DNA from 2 places in the Rothia sp. HMSC071F11 genome. Region 2 is predicted to be linked to the other one. Evidence: riboswitches for the same ligand, from Rfam matches in the RefSeq annotation. Region 2 holds a riboswitch; the other holds the start of a gene.
The links. Region 2 has a riboswitch for thiamine pyrophosphate ahead of HMPREF2554_RS00060 (ECF transporter S component). Riboswitches for the same ligand answer to the same signal wherever they lie in the genome.
Positions count from the first base shown of each region.

Region 1: it holds a riboswitch for thiamine pyrophosphate, as region 2 does, so the genes downstream of both, HMPREF2554_RS07095 (bifunctional hydroxymethylpyrimidine kinase/phosphomethylpyrimidine kinase) here and HMPREF2554_RS00060 (ECF transporter S component) in region 2, are expected to answer to the same signal.

Region 1 is NZ_KV795756.1:624,205-633,433, reverse strand. Features, by position in the region: gene HMPREF2554_RS07110 (ABC transporter ATP-binding protein) at 1-479, shown strand, start outside; gene HMPREF2554_RS07105 (hypothetical protein) at 592-1,680, opposite strand; gene HMPREF2554_RS07100 (DUF6318 family protein) at 1,724-2,479, opposite strand; TPP riboswitch at 2,678-2,802, shown strand; gene HMPREF2554_RS07095 (bifunctional hydroxymethylpyrimidine kinase/phosphomethylpyrimidine kinase) at 2,903-4,546, shown strand; gene HMPREF2554_RS07090 (DEAD/DEAH box helicase family protein) at 4,665-8,090, opposite strand; gene HMPREF2554_RS07085 (3'-5' exonuclease) at 8,220-9,229, opposite strand, start outside.
Region 2 is NZ_KV795723.1:2,977-12,205, forward strand. Features, by position in the region: gene HMPREF2554_RS00035 (multidrug effflux MFS transporter) at 144-1,415, shown strand; gene HMPREF2554_RS00040 (regucalcin) at 1,576-2,001, shown strand; gene HMPREF2554_RS00045 (aminotransferase class IV) at 2,019-2,918, shown strand; gene HMPREF2554_RS00050 (energy-coupling factor transporter transmembrane component T family protein) at 3,010-3,810, opposite strand; gene HMPREF2554_RS00055 (ABC transporter ATP-binding protein) at 3,814-5,472, opposite strand; gene HMPREF2554_RS00060 (ECF transporter S component) at 5,563-6,162, opposite strand; TPP riboswitch at 6,219-6,321, opposite strand; gene HMPREF2554_RS00065 (DUF4235 domain-containing protein) at 6,621-6,854, shown strand; gene HMPREF2554_RS00070 (MFS transporter) at 7,079-8,473, shown strand; gene HMPREF2554_RS00075 (hypothetical protein) at 8,557-9,229, opposite strand, start outside.

The DNA.
Region 1 (9,229 bases), on a different contig from region 2:
AATTTCCAACCGACAAGTACGAAGATGGTAGGCCGCGACTACTGGTTTGTACCCAAGAAGCGCATATTTTCTTTGGTACCGTTATTGATAATTTCACCGCTGTAGTACCAGAAGCCACCGAGAAACAGATCGGTGAAGCTCTGGATGCTGTTAGCGCTCGTTGGTGGCGTGAGCTTCCCCAAGGGTTGAAGACGCGCATCGGTACGGGAGAGCACGAACTCACCCGTGACCAGATTCAGCAGCTTGCTTTAGCGCGCATCGTCGCGGCAAACCCTCACGCGGTGATTCTTGATGAATCAACCACCCAGCTTGAGCTTGTGAACGCGACCGAATCATTACAGGCCGTGCTCGCGAATCGTGCTGTGTTGATTATTTCGCACGATGCGCGTATCGCCTCTCTGGCAGACCGCGCCGTTTTGCTTCAGGAAGGCATGATTACTGCTGAGGGCACGCCCGCTGAGATTTTCGCTCTGACCTAGAAGATGATAGTCAAAAGCCGTACACTCTCTGCCCCTCTCGTAGATGGGCACAACGGCACGATAGAGAAGAAAAGTGTACGACGCTCGGACAGGTTATAGAGTTAGTTGGGATTTATTTTTTCTTATGGAGCCGCCATTCGGTATCGCCTGCTCCCGAGTCATCGCGATGCCAATGCTGCCCTGTCACCGGGTCAGGCTGCGTTAACTTTGGATTCGGGTTATTACGATCGGGCTCATCCGGATGTGCTGGGCATCCTCGAGCACCAGGGTCTTCGTGGCAGGTTTTACCTACAGAATGCACCTCGGTATCCCACACGCGTACTAGAGTGGGATCACTGCGAACCGTAAGCGAGCCAACAATATTCCAATCTCCACCTTTGAGACGGTACCGACCCTGATAGGTGACAGTAACGTAAGCATGATAGTTGCCGGATTCTTTGAAAGCATAGCTGGTGTCGGTGGGTTTAAAGTTACGTTTGCTCTTGTCCCAGACAGAGCCTTGCGCGGTTCCTGAATCCCGCGTTGTGTACACAGGGTCGCCGGCACCGTACTCATAGGTATAGGCAACGGGAACAGCTTCTATCGTGACTTCTTCATCGAGGATAGTAGTATCACGTGCTTCGGTTTTAACACCGGTCACATAGAAGTTTGTGTTGATCCCGGTATTGACGTGGGGCTCATGCCCGTCGAAATGTAGTGCGGGTTTTGTGGTGGTAAGTTCGGCGAGTTGCTCCCGAACCTGGTGCTCTATCTTTTGGGTGCGAACTTGGGCGTTATCGGCAGTAGGTTCGTTTTCAGGTGTGTTTTGGTCTGCAGGATCGTTGGGAACGCACGTTATACCGCCGTTTCCTGACTGAACGACACCGTATTGTTTATAGTTGCCTGAATCGTCAATGGGTAGGGGAACACGGGCTACTTTACCGGGTTTCCCTTGGTAGAGACAGGGCGCATCTTTAGAAGCATTGCCATTGTAGACATCGAAGGTATTTCCTACACTACTCACGGTTGCGGGAGCGTTAGAGCCTGTATCGGCGATACCTTGCTTCGCGTCAGTATCTCGATATCCATTACTTTGTTGAGGTACCGTATGAGGTTCGTTAGGCTGTTGTGAATTGCTGGAAGACGAGGTTCCCTTAACCGTGAGTTTACCTCCGTGGATATTGCCTGAATAGTCGTTTGCAGCAGAAGAAGAGTATGACACTGTACAGAAGAAAATTACTGTTATAGCGCAAAAAACGCGTTTCTTATTTGAGCTCAACTTTTTCCATCCCAGCAAATGCCCAGTGACCAGTTGATTTGAAAACGATACCGAACTCGATAGTGTTCTTATTTTGTTCGGACAAGGGATAGGTATGGGTCTTATAGTCTTCGTTATCTAAGTAGACGACGTCGTTAGCGATAATATTTCCGATGATGAGGTAAACGTGATCGCTTGGCGATATCAGAGTGGACGGGTCAAAGGTGAGTTTTCTAGTACCACCAACTGCCCATCCTCCCTTTTGGTAGAGCCTATAGACATAGTTGGCAATCTCTTCCTCTTCTTTATAACCTTCAGACGTATAGTCAGCATATGGTTGTACGTCTCCAGTCTGTATAGCGTAATTCCGCAGGTCGTTCCAATACTGAATAAAGTGAAAAAGCGCCTCCGGTGTCTCAATCCCAATGTCTTCGGGCTTTTTGGGCTTGGGGACATTCTGCGCGGGTCCTTTTTCGTCTGCAGGACGGTACTCACCTTTGGGCGCTTCAGAGCCACCAGAATAACCCTTAGTGAAGGTCGGATGCGCCTGGGCCTCAGGTGAGGCAGATTCGGTACCATGTGGGCTGGAGCTACCGTCTGTGGTGTTGGATGTTTCGGCACGAGCAGGTGCCGTCTCATGTGCTTGCTCTCCGCAAGCGGTCAGGAACTCAGTAACGCAGATCCCCGATGCGAAGGCTATCAGGGCACGACGGTTGAGGACTTTTTGAGGCACACTGTTGTGCCTAAGGGCAGGAATGCTCATCAGTGAACTTTCGTGGTTGGGTGAATATACAGCAGGCCGCAGGGGAGCGCGACCCTTTTCAACAGTACTGTTACATGTAAAGAATAAGAAATATTACTTTATAAGAGTTTGAAAATTACCAAAACTTAGAGATATGTGCACGGCAATGACACATAAAGTCCGTGAACCTATTGGGCCCAACGGTATATGCTACAGTGAAAACGCGATATGGGGTGCTCCATTTTGTAACGGATACACAGCACGGCGCTGTGATCTGGAGCTGAGATATACCCATTGAACCTGCTCTAGTTAGAACTAGCGAAGGGATATCGAACCGTGGCAGAGCAGCCTTAACCTTCTTTCTGAAACACCCGATTCATCATTATCTAGATAGCGTGGTGCGTTTGCAGCGATGCCACGCCCATCCCAAGGAGACTTATAGCTATGACGCTATTAAACACATCTACGCCTCGTGTGCTTTCCATTGCCGGAACCGACCCTACAGGCGGTGCTGGAATCCAGGCCGATCTCAAGTCTATTGCCGCAAGCGGTGGTTACGGTATGTGCGCCACAACCGTGCTTGTCGCACAGAATACACAAGGGGTTCGCAGCATTTTTGCTCCACCCACCGAGTTTTTACAAGAACAGCTTGCGGCAGTTTTCGACGATGTGACTGTGGATGCCGTTAAAATTGGTATGCTCGGCGATGTTGAAACTATCACTACCGTCAAGACCTGGCTTGCAGAACATCCGGTACCAGTGGTGGTACTTGATCCGGTGATGGTTGCCTCCAGTGGCGATCGCCTGATTAGTCAAGACGCCGAGCAGGCACTGCGCGAATTGGTGGCGCAGGCAGATGTTATCACTCCGAATATCGCCGAACTCGCGGTGCTCTGTGAGAGCAACCCTGCCCAGACTTTGAAGGAGGCGCATAACCAGGCGGCTCAGCTCGCGGGGAGCACTGGCACGATCGTGATTGTTAAGGGCGGTCACCTGACGGGGGAGGACGCCGGAAACTCGGCTGTTTTTCCTGATGGAACTCATACACATGTGGCTACTGCTCGCGTCCAAACGAAGAATACCCACGGTACCGGGTGCTCACTCTCATCAAGTCTTGCTACCCGCCTTGGACTTGCTCTTGTGAATGGCAATAATGAGCTGAGTGTACGAGTACTCACGAACGCGCTGGCATGGAGCACCCGGTGGCTCAACGAAGCTATTATCGCTGGTGAGGAACTGCACGTGGGCAGCGGGCAGGGTCACGGACCGGTTGATCATCAGGCACGTGCTCGCCGTTTGGAGCATGCAGCCGATACGAAGCCGTGGGAGCACTTATACGCTGATAAAAATCTTACGGGCGAGAGTCCCAAGAATTTGGTGAAACCTGCGCAGCGGAAATCCCCAGAGCCGAAGGTAGCCCCGGCGGGTCCGTGGACTGCCGCCCTGTGGCAAGCTACCGGTGATATCTGGCGTGACATTCTCGATTTGCCCTTTATTCGCGGGCTGGGCGACGGCACGCTTGACGAAGATTTATTCGGCTTCTACCTTGACCAAGATGCGCAGTACCTTGCCCAGTATTCTCGCGCCTTAGCTACTCTTGCGGCACGTGCCACCTCATCGCAAGGTCAGGTGCATTGGGCTGCGGGTGCCCAGGCGGCAATTGTTGAGGAATCGCTTTTGCACGATGAATGGTTGGCGGCGCATCCCGCTATTCCTGCGGAGCAGGGTGGTATTCGGCGTGGTGCGCCTTCGGCAGTGACAATGGGGTACACGAACTTTTTACGTGCTACTGCTGCTGGTGAGGATTATGTGGTGGGCGCAGCTGCGGCGCTTCCATGCTACTGGCTGTACCTTGAGATCGGTTACCGGCTTTTGGAGAAAACCCACGAGGAACATCCGTATAATTCCTGGATTTCGGTGTATGGCGGCGAAGAGTTTGCTGCAGATGTGCGCCGCTGCGTGGCGGTTGTTGAGGAAGCATTTGAGCAGGCTTCCCCCAGTCAGCGTGTTGCCGCCGCTCAGGCATATATGAGCGCATGCCTATATGAACGTGACTTCTTCGACCAGGCTCATAGAGCGTTGCGGTAATCTCACACCATCCGGACCCCACGCGAAAAAGTAAAAAAGGCTCTTTATCCATATAAAGCGTATTTTTCACCGCTTGATTTGGATAAAGAGCCTTTTTTACATGGGCAGATAATAAGAATTAAGAACCCTGCACGCTCTGGGGTAGTCCATCATTAATATTCTTCACGGTTTGAGCAACTCGACTCGTCCATACGTAGTCGATTGTGTATTCATCAGAATATGGGATGCCGTAGAGGGCTTTCGGCTCTACCGTACCATCGTCAACAAGCGCATCAGTGAGCATCTTCAGAAGGTCAAGCTGAGCTTGCGTGGTGTCCTCTCGAATAAACTCTTTGAGATGTTTCTGCACAGCCTTACGATCCATGCCCACCATAGAACGCACATAAAGCCCTAGGTTCGGGTGGTCCTGCCGAACAGTCAGAATATCATCAACCGTGAATTCGCCGGATGCTACAAAAGCGGCATCGAGTTCCTGCATATCAGCGTCATTGAGCGCGTAGCCTTTACGAGCTTTCTGCACGGCAGGGTTATCCAGCAGCTCACGCATACGGTACTGGATTTTAGCCTCAAACTCCTGCGGACTCACGGTACCGGTTGTATTGAGCAGAATCTCTGTTTCAACGCTCTCGTGCGCATGATCGGCGAAATCGGTATAGAAAGGCTTGCGCTCGCTCTTTGAGAGTAAAGATAGAAGACCGCGTACATCTTGGCGAATAGACTCAAGGTATGCGAGAGAAACTTGCGGTCCCCAGGCTTCCGAAAGTACATAATCAAAATGCGCTTTCTGCCGTTCGACATCAGGGATAGTATCAACAAGTTTGTTAAGACCCAGAGCGATTTTCCGGATGCGTTCCAACCGCGGTTTTGCCGCCGCAATATTGCCGTCCAGCAGATCTAATTGTAGCTTACGTATCGTGAGGTCGAAGGAAAGCGCAACGGGAGCGCCTTCACCAATATTGCCGCCTAGCTCAGCAAGTGAGAGTAATTGTTCTTGGGCTTCAGCATTGAGCGCGGAAGACCAGATACTTTCATCCTGCATGCGCTGTACCGCATGTAGGTGTTTACGTACGAATGGGCTGTCGGTGTTGAGCGAGTTAATAAATGTACGCAGCTGCCCAACAAGCGCAGGGCGCAGAGACTCGTAGTCGGCAGAGCTAAGCTCACCAGCGTGAGAATCCAGTTCCACCAGCAAAGCTAAGGTGGTCTCGAAAGTGCGTGTTGCTTGCGGTTTCTGTGGAGTTCCGTTAGGTGCTTTGAAATCGCTCCTGAAGAACTCAAGATTTCCGCAGCAATCGAAAACTTTAAAGTCGGTCTTTTCTGTGCCGGGACCAAAGACATCAGAGCATAGGCGAGTTCCACGCCCAAGCATCTGCCAGTATTTAGCGTAGGAACGCACGGGTTTGAAGAAAACCAAATTGAGAACTTCGGGTACGTCTATACCGGTATCGAGCATATCGACGCTGACCGCGATTTGTGGCATTTTTTCGGGGTCGGAAAAATCGTCGATTAACGATTGAGCTCGTTCAGTACTATGGGTAATCACGCGAGCAAATGTGCCGCCATAATGAGGGTACAGGGCATCGAACCGCTGTCTTATGTAGTTGGCGTGGTTCTGATTATGAGCGAAGATAATAGTTTTTCCCAGTTTGTTGCCGTTTTCCACACGATAACCCTGGGTCATTAGCTCGCTGAGTACATGGTCTACAGTTTGCTTGTTAAAAAGGTAATCGTTGAGTAGATGTGAAGGAATGTGGTTGGGCTTCTCGTGAGTTTCTTCATCCCACTCAATTAAGTCCCATTTCGCCTTATCGTCGTCAGAGAGCTCGTCATAGTGAATGCCATCGCTCAGAAAATCAGTGCTCAGAGATATTCCCCGTGGTGGTACCAAATATCCATCATCAACTGCCTGTTCAAGCGAATAGTAGTCGGTTGGCTCGCCTTGATTAAGCCCGAAGAGCTCATAAGTATCGTGGTCTACATCGTCTTTCGGGGTGGCGGTCAGCCCAACAAGAAGGGCATCGAAATACTCAAAAATCTGTTTATACTTGGCGTAAACAGATCGGTGTGCCTCATCAATTACGATTAGATCGAAGAACCCGGGCGAAAACTTGCGTTGTTCAACCAGGTTCATGATGGTGGGATAGGTACAGCCGTAAACACGACCGCTAGTGTCTTTATCGGTGAGCAAATTGACGATGCTCATTTCGGTTTTAAAGTGGGAGCGAAACGCATTCACCGCCTGGTTAACCAGAGAGACACGATCAGCCAGAAAGAGCGTATTTTTTACCCAGCCAGCGTCAGAGAGCATCTTGACGATTGCCATAGAGATACGTGTTTTACCGGCCCCTGTGGCCATGACAAGAAGAGCGCGGCGGCGATTTTCAGCGTCGAATGCAGTACCGACGGAACGCACAGCATTGATTTGATACTTGCGGTCGACTAGGTCTTGGCTAATGGGCGCATTATTGAGAGGCTGCGCACGTCTGCGGGCATGCAGACGTTCAAGGTCGTCACGGGTGGGGAACGCCAGAATACTACGTACCTGATAGCCAGGTTTTCCTGTAGGGCTGTCCTTCCACTGATCCCAGAGCTTATGCTGGGTTCCGTTGGTTGTGATGATAACCGGATAAACCCCGTACATTCGGTAGAGCCCCTGCGCATAGAGCTCAGCCTGTCGTTCCCCTTCATGAGAGTCTCGACTGGCACGTTTTGCTTCGATAACGGCGAGCGGCTTGCCGTCGATACCCCAGAGGACATAATCGGCTTTTCCGGTGCCAAGTGAACCGTCTTTACGAATGGGGATATTCGGTATGGAAACCTCTCGCAGGTTTTCAGCCGAGGTATCCCAACCTGCGAGTTCAAGCTCGACATCAATAAGAGCGGTGCGAGTTTCAGCCTCGTTGTAGTCGCGAATATCCTGGGACGTAGTCTCGGTGAAGGTGTTCTTGAGCTGAGCTTCGAGCTCGGCTAGTCGCTCTTGGAGAGCTTTATTTTCGGCTTCTTTGGCGGCAAGCTGCGCTTGATGAATTTCTCTTGCCTGTTCGAGTTCTTCGGCGAGCTTGATAAGTTCTTTTTGCGGTACTTTTTGCTGTGGAGCCGTTCCGGGTAATTGCGGTACTTTGGATACTTCGAAGGCGACACGTGGGTCTATTGCTGAGCCGTAGGGGGAGTGGTAGCGTGCTGCCCAGACGAGCAGATGGTGTAGGTCTCGCACGGTTTGCATAGCGACGTCACCGCTAATACGGTTGCCGTGTGCGGCTTTGTTTCCGGCGAGCCTAATCAGGCGCATTTTGTCGTGGAGGGCAGGATGACGAACGATGTTCTGAAACTCGGGGTTGCGCAGGCGGTCTACTAGGGTGGGCGTGCTCTTGCCGTAAGGGTTCTGGAGGTTGCGCGCGCGATAGAGATAATCGACAAGCTGTTCGAGGGTAATTCGAGCGTAGATAGCGACCATAGAAGCATCTATACGCAGGGCACTCTCAGTTTTGAGAGCATTCTGATGCACCTCTGGGATGCTCTGTCTCAGGAAGTCGAAGTTGCTCATCGGCGTGCGTACCTCGTGTGCGGTGAGTTGACGATATATTTCAAGTGTACCCCGCGATGACTGAGTATGCGCGTCTAACTGTTATACAGATCAGTAGAAGTGAGGATGTTTCTAGTACCTGACTTGAGACTAGGCTTCGAACCCGTAGGTCTGGAAGAACAGCACAATATAAGCACAGGCTTCAGCGTCAGAGTCGGCTTTGTGATGTTTCAGCTTGAATTTAGGCGCACAGGCTTTAATGACGGTCGGAAGCTTATGGTTTTCCAAGTGAGGAAGTGCTTTCTTCGCCATACGGTACGTACAGAAGAAATGCGTGGGCACGGTATGTACGTTGTAATAATCATCGAGTTCTTGCCATACCTTTGAGTCAAAGCTAGCGTTGTGGGCATATACGGGGAACGACCCTATAAACGCAGTGATAGCTGGCAGGACTTCGACCCATGTGGGTGCTACTCGCACAGTGCGAGCAGAAATTCCATGCAGGTGTGTGAATTCGAATCTTCGTAATTCGGCGGGTGGTTTAAGGTAGCTCACCAGACGGTCTACTACAAGACCATTCTGAACTTTGATAAGTGCAATCTGGCATGCCGAAGCGCCACTGATGCTATTAGCGGTTTCGAAATCTACTGCAATGTAGGTAGAAGCTGCTAATAATTCTGGCGTGGGAATGTACGAAGAGCTAGTACGTTTTCGAATCTTAGTGGGTTTCGTCCATTTGATTCCTGATGAATATGAAGATCCGCTGTTTAGTTTTAGCTCTGCGTGACGAGCTGTTGTGTAGGGGGAATAACCTGCCTTGATGCGTTCTTTAAGCTCTACTTCTTGTGCGCGCAGTTCTTTCCACTCTCTGTTGTACGGTGTGGGGTCTTGACTCTGTTGCTTGGCAAGAAGCTCTTGAGCTTTAGCGAGCCGTTTGAGCAGGTCGAGGCGATGGTCCTCCCGAGCGGGAGGGATACCTTCATCTAGCCAACCTTTGATGAGAGCGACTTCATCGGCATATTTTTTCATCTTATGCTGCAAAATGGCAGCCTGCACAACGTAGTATTCCATAACATAGTCATGATTGGAAAGTGCGGCACCTCGCATAGAGTTTAAACACCCTAGAGCTAGAGTCAGAGCTTCGTTGAGGTTACCTTCAC
Region 2 (9,229 bases):
TATGCGCCCAGCGGCGGCGAAAAAGTTTAGCGCGCACGCCACTTACGCCGGATGCGCGCATCCGCTAGACTAGAAAAGTTGCGTTTCCAGCCGGGTGTATTCGGCGCCGTTACGCGTTCATAAACCTAGAAAGCACTCTACCCGTGTCTTCGTCACAGACTACCTCTCAGCAGGGTCATGAGCACCCTGATCACGTTAAAGTTTCCTTCGGTATTCCTGCCCCCGTTATCGTCACCCTTGCCGCGCTAACCGCTATCGCTCCGCTGGGTATTGATATGTACCTGGCTTCCCTGCCCACGGTTGCCCGCGAGCTCAACACCACCGATGCCGCCGCATCTATGACCCTCAGCGCCTTCATGATAGGCATGGCGCTCGGGCAGCTTATGATCGGCCCGCTCTCCGATAAAACCGGCCGCCGCAAGCCCCTTCTGATTGGTTCCGTAGTCTGCTTTATTGCGACCGCACTGTGCGGATTCTCGCCCAGCATTGAGGTCTTCATTGCGGCGCGTTTCCTCATGGGCTTCAGCGGTGCTATCGGCGCAGTACTCGCCCGCTCGATCGTTGCAGATACCACCAAAGGGCTGGCAACCGCCAAGCTCATGGGCGTCATGATGATGATTAACGGGTTTGCCCCCGTTCTGGCGCCGCTCTTCGGCGGATGGGTGCTGTCGTGGGGCACGTGGCGCAATATTTTCCATGTGCTCACCGTAGTGACCGCGCTGCTCATGCTCGCCGTGATTTTCATTCTGCGCGAGACTCTTCCCGTTGAAAAACGGTACAAAGGTACCGCGCTGAGTGTCTACTCCGAGATTCCGAAAGTGTTCAAAATCCGCCGCTACATGGGTTTTTCCCTCACCATGTGCTTTGCCTTCGGCGCAATGTTCTCATATATTTCGGGTTCCACTTTCGTGCTCCAGAACATTCTGGGTCTCAATGCCGGGCAGTTTACTCTCGCCTTCGGGGTGAACTCCCTGGGCATTGTGGCAATGAGCTCGCTGGCAACCGCACTGGTTGGCCGTATCGGTCAGCGCGTGATCGTCAATATCGGCGTGATTTCTCTTCTGACGGTCTCAAGTCTGCTGACTATCTCATTCGCGCTGGGTATTTCGCTGTGGCCCACCCTGATTCTGCTGTTCTGCCTCACCTGCTCAGTGGGTCTGATTTTCGGTAACTCCTCGGCGCTGGCGCTGAACGAGGCGCGCCATATGGCGGGCAGCGCATCCGCCGTCATGGGCACGATTCAGGCGCTTCTGGGCGGACTTGCCGCGCCCTTGGTTTCGCTGGGCGGCGAGGGTTCCTATATGCCGATGGCGTTCTCAATTCTGGGCTTCGCACTGATGACCGCGCTTGTGCTCTTCACAACCCCGCGTAAGGACGCCGACTATGCGGCAGACGGCGGCGAAGGTGGGGGCTAGCGCTTCGCATCAAGCATGTTAATACGTTGATACCCAAGAAGCGGGTTTTTGCCGAAAAGGTGAAAAAATATCATCATTTTCGAGCAGAAACCCGCTTCTCCTCGTCATCGCCCTAGCTGCTGGTATTCTGATAAATCCTAAGATTTTAAGGAGACTGACCGTGAGCCCCGACGAAAACCTCACAAGTGCAGAGATCATCGAACGGTTCAACCACTTCTACGACTGCTGGCTGGATTCGATCACCGTAACCTATGCAAGTGGAACAGCTGTTCGTCTGCGGTTCTGCGCGGTGGACTGGAACCATGTAGACGGCGGCTGGGAGAAAGCTGCTAACGACGACGTCTGGCGGAACGTCACCGTAACCCTGAAAAATATTTCGGACTACCGGGTGCAAGGCCCGTTCATCAGCATATGCAGCGGAGTTCATACTCTCGAACGGGACGGCAAAATCGGGCTCGACGTCGAAGGGTACAACGACAACCCCGAAACCTTCGAGGACATCGCCGAGGCAGACATATACTTTATCGCCGAAAGCGCCACCTGGGAGCTGGGCCCGCTCGGCGTGCACTGCGGTGAGGGCACGTGAGCCACTACACTGGAAACATGACTAGTTCCGTGATGCTCCTAAATTCAGAGAACCCGCAAGGCGTTTCCGTAGACCCCACCCAGCCGCTTATCGGTGTGGAAGACCAAGGATTTACCCGTGGCGACGGCGTTTTTGAGACCATGCTCGCCGTTGATCGGCGGGTGCGAAAACTTGATATGCACCTCGCCCGACTCGAATCTTCGGCGCGTATGCTCGACCTGCCCGAACCCGACCTGCACCAGCTTCAGGATGCGCTGGCAAACCTTCTCGCCCAAGCCGTGCCCGGCGCCCACACTGAACTTGGCGAAGAGCATATCGTCAAAATCATTATCTCGCGCGGGCTGCCGAATGCCTCTGCGGGAATGCCCGCCGGACCATACACCCTGCTGATCGCATCCCCGGTACCCGAAACTACCGTGAATCAGCGGCAGAACGGCGTGAAGGCCATGCTGCTGCCGCGCGGGCACGACCCTGCCGACAACACCGCATACCCGTGGCTGCTGGCGGGCGCGAAAACACTGTCGTACGCAGTCAATATGGCGGTTTTGCGGTATGTGCACAGCCGGGGTGCGGATGACGCGATTTTTATGACCGACAACCGCCGCATTCTGGAGGGGGCAACTTCGTCGGTGCTGATGGCGCGTATCGAAAACGGTGTAAAGACGCTGTACACCCCCGAACCGAACCACGGAATCCTGCCCGGTACCACGCAGGGCGCTATTTTTGAGGCGGCGCGGCGCGACGGCTGGGAACTGGGCTACGGTCCGCTGTACCCGCAGGATCTTTTCGAGTCAGATGGGGTGTGGCTCGCCTCCTCGGTGCGTCTGCTCGCCCCGGTCACGCATCTGAACGGTACGGCATTAGCGCACGATGCGCAGCTCACGCACCGGTTCTTGGAATACCTGGCACAGGGCTAAGGTGCAGGGTTAGCGGCGCAAGACTGATACTTGCGCCGCGCCTTCAGCCCAGTTTTTCAGACCCGAGAACCTAGCGGCAACTTCGGTACGACTACTGCCACAAGAAGCGCAGAGTTCCCAGTCCCAGCGAAACCCCGTAGGCGCACGCCACGATCACGGCGGCGGCAACCACAACATACGCATCACGCCGGGAATAGGCGGGCACACGTGCCCAGGAGCGTTTGCCGGTGCCGAAACCACGCGCCTCCATTGTGACCGCAAGGCGCGAACCGCGGCGAATCGCTTGTACCATGAGAGCGAAGGCCTGCCCGGCACCGGTTTTGATGCGCCCGAGCGGGCCCTGACCCGCGCCCAGCCCGCGTGCACGCCGTGCCTGCCCCAGCGTATTCCACTCCCCAAACAGGATGCCGACAAGGCGCAACGCCGCCAACGCGGCAAGCACAAAACGAGCGGGCAGGCGGAAAGTTTGGGCAAGCGAATCGCCCAGGTCGGTTGGGTCTGTTGAGAGCACAAACGCGAAGGTCGGCAGAATCATCGCCAGGGAACGAATCATCATCGAAAACGCCGCCGCGAGTGACCCTTCCGTGATGGTGTTCAGCCCAAAATCGAGCAGTACGGCACCGGTTTTATTGACAAGGATCGCCACACTCCAGCCGGTGCTCAGCACCGCTATCAGGATAGGCCAGCTGCGCGCCAGCAGGTTTACCGGTCGAAACCCGACCGCAATGAACCCCAGCAGTTCCAGCCCAAAGATGATAGCCGCGGTTACCGGGTCTTGAATGAGGATTGCCGCAAGAACCAGCACGCCCGCAACCACTAATTTGACGCCCGCGTTAAGCCCGCCAAACCAGCTGTTGCGCTCGGCACTCGGCCCGAAAAAATCGGTATTCATGCGCTACTTCCCTCCCTGAAGGCCCCGGTCTGCGGGCTCATGCGGCAAGCTTTCGAGCGTGATGCTCCGCCCACCCAAAGCCGCCGTAAATTCGAGATCGTGAGTCACCGAGATCACCGCAACCCCCTCCGTGAGAAGCCCGCGAATCAAGCGCACCAGTTCGCCCCAGGTGCTCGCATCCTGCCCGAAGGTTGGTTCGTCAAGAATCAGCACGCGCGGCGCCGTCGCCAAAGCGGATGCGACCGACAGTCGGCGTTTTTGCCCGCCTGAAAGCGTGAACGGGTTGGCGTCTAAAAGTCCGTCTAAACGCAAGCGTTCGGCGAGGGATGCGGTGGCGGCGGCGAGCGCATCCTCATCAATTTTTTCGCGGCGCAGGGCGGCGAGGCGGCACGGGCCGAGTTCGAGTTCTTCGCGCACGCTGCCGCGCACGAATTGGTATTCGGGTTCTTGGAAAACGTAGCCGATGCGCCCGAGCAGTTGGGCGGGACTCCAGGAGGGAATATCCCAGCTGGCGGCTGTTTTCTCGCGGGTGAGGGAGCTTTCTGCCATTGGGTTTTGGTCGAACTCGCGCAGTGCTTCGTGCGCGTACAGGGTTCCGTTGGGGGCGTAGAGGAGCCCGGCGAGAGTGAGTGCGAGGGTTGATTTTCCGGCACCATTAGGGCCGAGGATGCTCAAGTGCTCGCCTTCTCGAATGCTCAGGTTAATACCCCCGCGCAGGGCGGGAATATCCAGGGGCACGGGTGCGGGTTCCAGCATGGTTTTGAGCTGTCGTCGGCGTGCCCGTAACTGTTTTTTGCTCGGAAATTCCCGCGTAATCGCAAGGTTTTCGGCGCTCAGGAGTATGCGCCCGCTCGGTGCCGTAGCGGCGGCGGGTTCGGGAACGTACCCGGGCACCCACACGCCGTTGGCAATGAGGGTTTCGCGGGCTTGGGCGAGCACGGTTTCGGGTGCGCCGTCGTGGGTGATGCCTCCGTCGGCACCAAGCACGATAACGCGGTCCATATGCTGCGCCCACACGCCCACCCGGTGTTCGACGACGATCAGGGTGGCACCGGTTGCCGTGACCGCCTGCACCACGGCATCGCGCACCTGTTGAACGCCCTCTGGATCGAGGTTCGCGGTGGGTTCGTCCAGCAGAATGGCGCGCGGGTGCATCGCCAGGATTCCGGCGAGCCCCAGGCGTTGTTTCTGACCGCCAGAAAGCGCATTCGTGGGATGCTCATGCGGCAGGTAGTCGAGCCCGACGGCGGCGAGCGCATCATCAACGCGCGCCCAGATTTCTTCGCGTGCGACCGCGAGGTTTTCGGGGCCGAAGGCTACGTCATCGCCCACACGAGCAAGTACGACCGATGATTCTGGGTCTTGCTGCATGAGCCCGATGAGTCCGCGTGCGTCTTCGGGGGCTACGCCGTCGATGCGCGCGCTGCCGCTTTGGCTCTGCCCGTCGTGATCGTGCAGCACCCCGGCGATAGCGTGCAGGAGCGTTGATTTTCCTGCGCCGGAGGGCCCCAGCAGCAGTACTTTCTGCCCGGGCTCGATGCGCAGGTTCACGTTCGAGAACGCTGGTTTTTCGCGCCCGGGGTGGTGCCAACCGAAGTTGTGAAGGTCGATTGCGGCACCGCGGGCGGGCGCATCGGGGGCGGTACTGTGTGGTTCGGTCATGGTTGCACCCTGGGTTGCGGGTGGTTCAGGATGTTCCGCATTTGAGGGTTTGAGCGTTGAGATAGGCTGTGACATACGCCTGCCTGCCCGTTATCCGCGTACGGTACGTGCCTGCACGCCGGAGGCCAGTGAGGCGAGTACCCCGGTTTTAGCGAGTGCTTTCGTGAGTCCCCAGGAGAGTACCCCGGCGAGTACAATTCCTGAGACGACCGCGCATACCACGTAGATGACGGCTTTGAAGATTTCCATGTCTGGGTAGTAGATGATGATTTCGTTGACGCCCATGAAAAGCCCGCTCAGTGCGCCCGCGAAGGCTGCTGTGCTGAGGTTCCAGACGCGGTATCCGAACACGGCGAAGGCGATTTCAGCGCCGATTCCCTGGAAGAATCCGGCGATGAGGATTGATTGGCTCCAGGCGCCTCCGGTGAGGAATACGGAGATGACGGCGGCAACGATTTCGCAGTAGAGTGCAGCGCCGGGCTTGCGGATAAGGTACCCCCCGAGCACACCGGCGAGCAGCCACATACCGGCGACGATGGGTCGGTATTCGGGGACCGCTGCGAAGAGCGTTTTAGTGGCGGGGTCTACGGCAATATCCCAGATCCAGAAGATTACCGCGCAGGCGGCGGCGACTACAGAGACGATGACGATTTCATTGACCCGCCAGCTGAGGCGAGATTTTTGAGACATATTTTCCTCCCATGATTGGAAGGGGAACATCCACACCCGTTGCGGGTGGGGTGTTGAGAAAACATATTTCGACTCCCTACGCCGGTACTAACCGGATCAGGTTCGAGGGTCTGCGTTGCACTCTCAGCGCCCGTCTGCGGCGCTCCCCTGTCGTGTTGCTTCGAGAGTTCGAAGCCTATAAACGTTTACATTCTATGCTGTATGAGTCGTTTTCTGTGAGTTCGTTGAGTTTTTGAATCGGTTTATGACAAGAACGTGTGGCAGGTCGGTAATATGATTCCTTGATTTGCCGCTGGTATACGCCTTTCAGACCCGCAATACTGTGCTTTTTCTCACGTTCTAGAGTTTTTACCCCGATTTTTCGTGTATACGCGCGTTAAAACAGGTCATGTTCTCTGCATCTGAGCCGCAAAGCCGATAGGCTAGGGATAGTCACTTCTGATTTTTGAGGAGAAGATATGAACCCCGTAGCAAAGATTGCTATCACCGGTGCCAATATGGCCGCCGCCGCCCTGACAAACAAAGGTCTTGGCGCAGCGTGGAAACGTGTGACCGGTAACGAACCTCCTACCATCGGTCCCGAGTCCGAAGACACTCTGCGCAATGTTATTGTGTGGACCGTCATCACCTCCGTGGTGGGTGCTCTGGTAAGCGTCGGTATTGCCCGCGCACAGCGCCGTTTCTTCTCATAATTTCACGGTGTATTTTGGGTGGATGCGCCGCCCCCGCAGCCTTCACGCTGCAGCGGTGTGCGCATCCTTTCCGATGTGCTGATCATGTTCCTGCTCAGAAAAGAACACGGCGCTCGGCACGCTGGGAGGCGATGCCTACGGTAGTGTCGCCGGGGTAAGCTACGAAACCAGCACCAGATTGAGGGCGCCTAGCTGCGTCTTACACGAAAGTGAACACATCCGTTATGACTAGACGCATTCCCGACCACAGTACCAGCCGCCGTTCGGTTGCCTCTTGGGTGCTGTGGGATGTCGGCTCGTCGAGCTTCGACACCATCATGATGACCTTCATTTTTACGGTCTATCTCACCAGCTCTTACTTCGGCTCAACCGAGGATGCATCGGCGGCACTGTCACTGGGATTGACCGTTGCCGGGTTCTGTATTGCCTTTTTCGCTCCGGTTTCGGGCCAGCGCGCCGATAAATCCGGTAAAGGTATTTTCTGGTTAGGTGTTAATACGCTTTCTCTGGTGGCGTTCTCTGGACTGTGTTTTTTCGTATTTCCCGATGAAGCGCATCTGTGGCTGGGCGTGATTCTCGTATCTGCGGCGAGCGTATTCAGCGAATTTGCGGTCGTGAATTACAACGCTATACTTCCACGCATTTCAACCCCGAATAATATCGGTAAAATCTCTGGGATCGGTTGGTCGGCGGGGTATGTGGGCGGCCTAGTGGCCCTAATTATCGTGTTGTGGGGCTTCGTACTTGAGCCTAACGGGCTGCACCTGAGCACCGATAACGCCTTCAATATTCGCGCAGTGGCGCTGTTTTCTGCCCTATGGTGCCTGATCTTCTGCACGCCTTTGCTAATTCGGATGCGCCGCCGCGAACGGGTGCTCCCGGAGGTCCTTCCCACAGGTGAACTCAGGTTCTTAGAACGCGGCCTAGCCAGGCTTTCTCCGGCACGCCAAGGCGGTCTTTTTGCAGCCTACAAGGAGCTGTGGCGCACCATTATGCGGCTGCGCACCACGGCACCGCAAACCCTTTATTTCCTGTGTGCCAGCGCTATCTTCCGCGATGGTTTAGCCGGTATCTTCACCTTCGGCGGCGTGCTGGCGGCTGGTTCCTTCGGGTTCAGCACCTCGGATGTCATTATTTTTGGTGTTGCCGCCAACGGTGTTGCCGCTGTAGGCGCGGTGCTGGGCGGGTACCTGGATGACTATCTGGGGCCCAAAAAGATTATTATTTTCTCGCTGGTGGCCATCCTGATCGCAGCCGTACCCCTGCTCTTGTTCCCCTACCCCATGACCTTCTGGATTTGCGCACTCATTCTCGCCCTCTTCGTGGGGCCCGCGCAGTCCTCGTCGCGTACCTTCTTGGCGCGTATCGCCGATCCCGGTACGGAAGGTGAGCTCTTCGGGCTGTATTCGACGACCGGGCGTGCAACCAGCTTCTTGGCACCCATGCTGTTCGGGCTGTTTGTCACGATTTTCAACGCCCAGGTGTGGGGTATTGTCGGCATTATGATCGTGGTGTTGGCGGGCCTGCTCATGACCCTGCCGTTAGAATCGCCACAAGCGCTTCACCTGCGCAAGGCACGCCGCGCCGAAAAGAAAGCGTCCAAGGCGGCGCAGCGGTAGTTCTTTACTCGCCCCCCTGACCTGCAAGTCTTACCCCGCGAGCAGATAGCGGATTGCTATCTGCTCGCGTATTTATTGGGTTTTTAGTTCGAGTCTTCTTCGGTATACAGCGGGTCGTCTACGGTGCGCATCGTGAGTATGCCGCTTTCGGATAGCTGCTCAACGACCTGGCGATGCGCGTCCTCGGGCAGCCCCTCAAACAACTCACGCATGACTTCGTAGTGCTCCCGCACCGTCAGTTCGTGAGCGGCGTTAATCCAACACTCTGCTGCGAATGCGGAAAGCTCATCCAGTGAATCTCCGTGATGCAGCAGGAATCTTTCTCCATCCACCAAGTACCCGGTAGTACCGAACATGCGCTGAAGAACCTGCGTGCCATTGGGGTATACGTTCGGCAGGCGGTCGGGCACCTCAAAGGTCTCGTATTCGTCCACTCTCTCGGAGTTCGGGAGCATGGCATCCTCGGCGAGAAGTTCACGCACGAGCGGCTCAATATCTTCAACCTCGGAATACACCAGCCGCCATACGCCGCCGCACTGCTCAAACAGGCGAATAATCGAGAGCACACCCTCGGGGTTGAGCGCCACGCCGGAGGTCTGCTCGGCAATCGACATGAGCGCATCCCCCAGGCTCACACGCTCAAGATAGGGTTTCGTGGGCTCATCGGTGCGCCCCACCATGACGACGCGAGCGGCTGTATAGCTCGTATCCTCACAGTCCGCCGCGTTCAGACCCAGATCCACAGGGTTGCGCTGT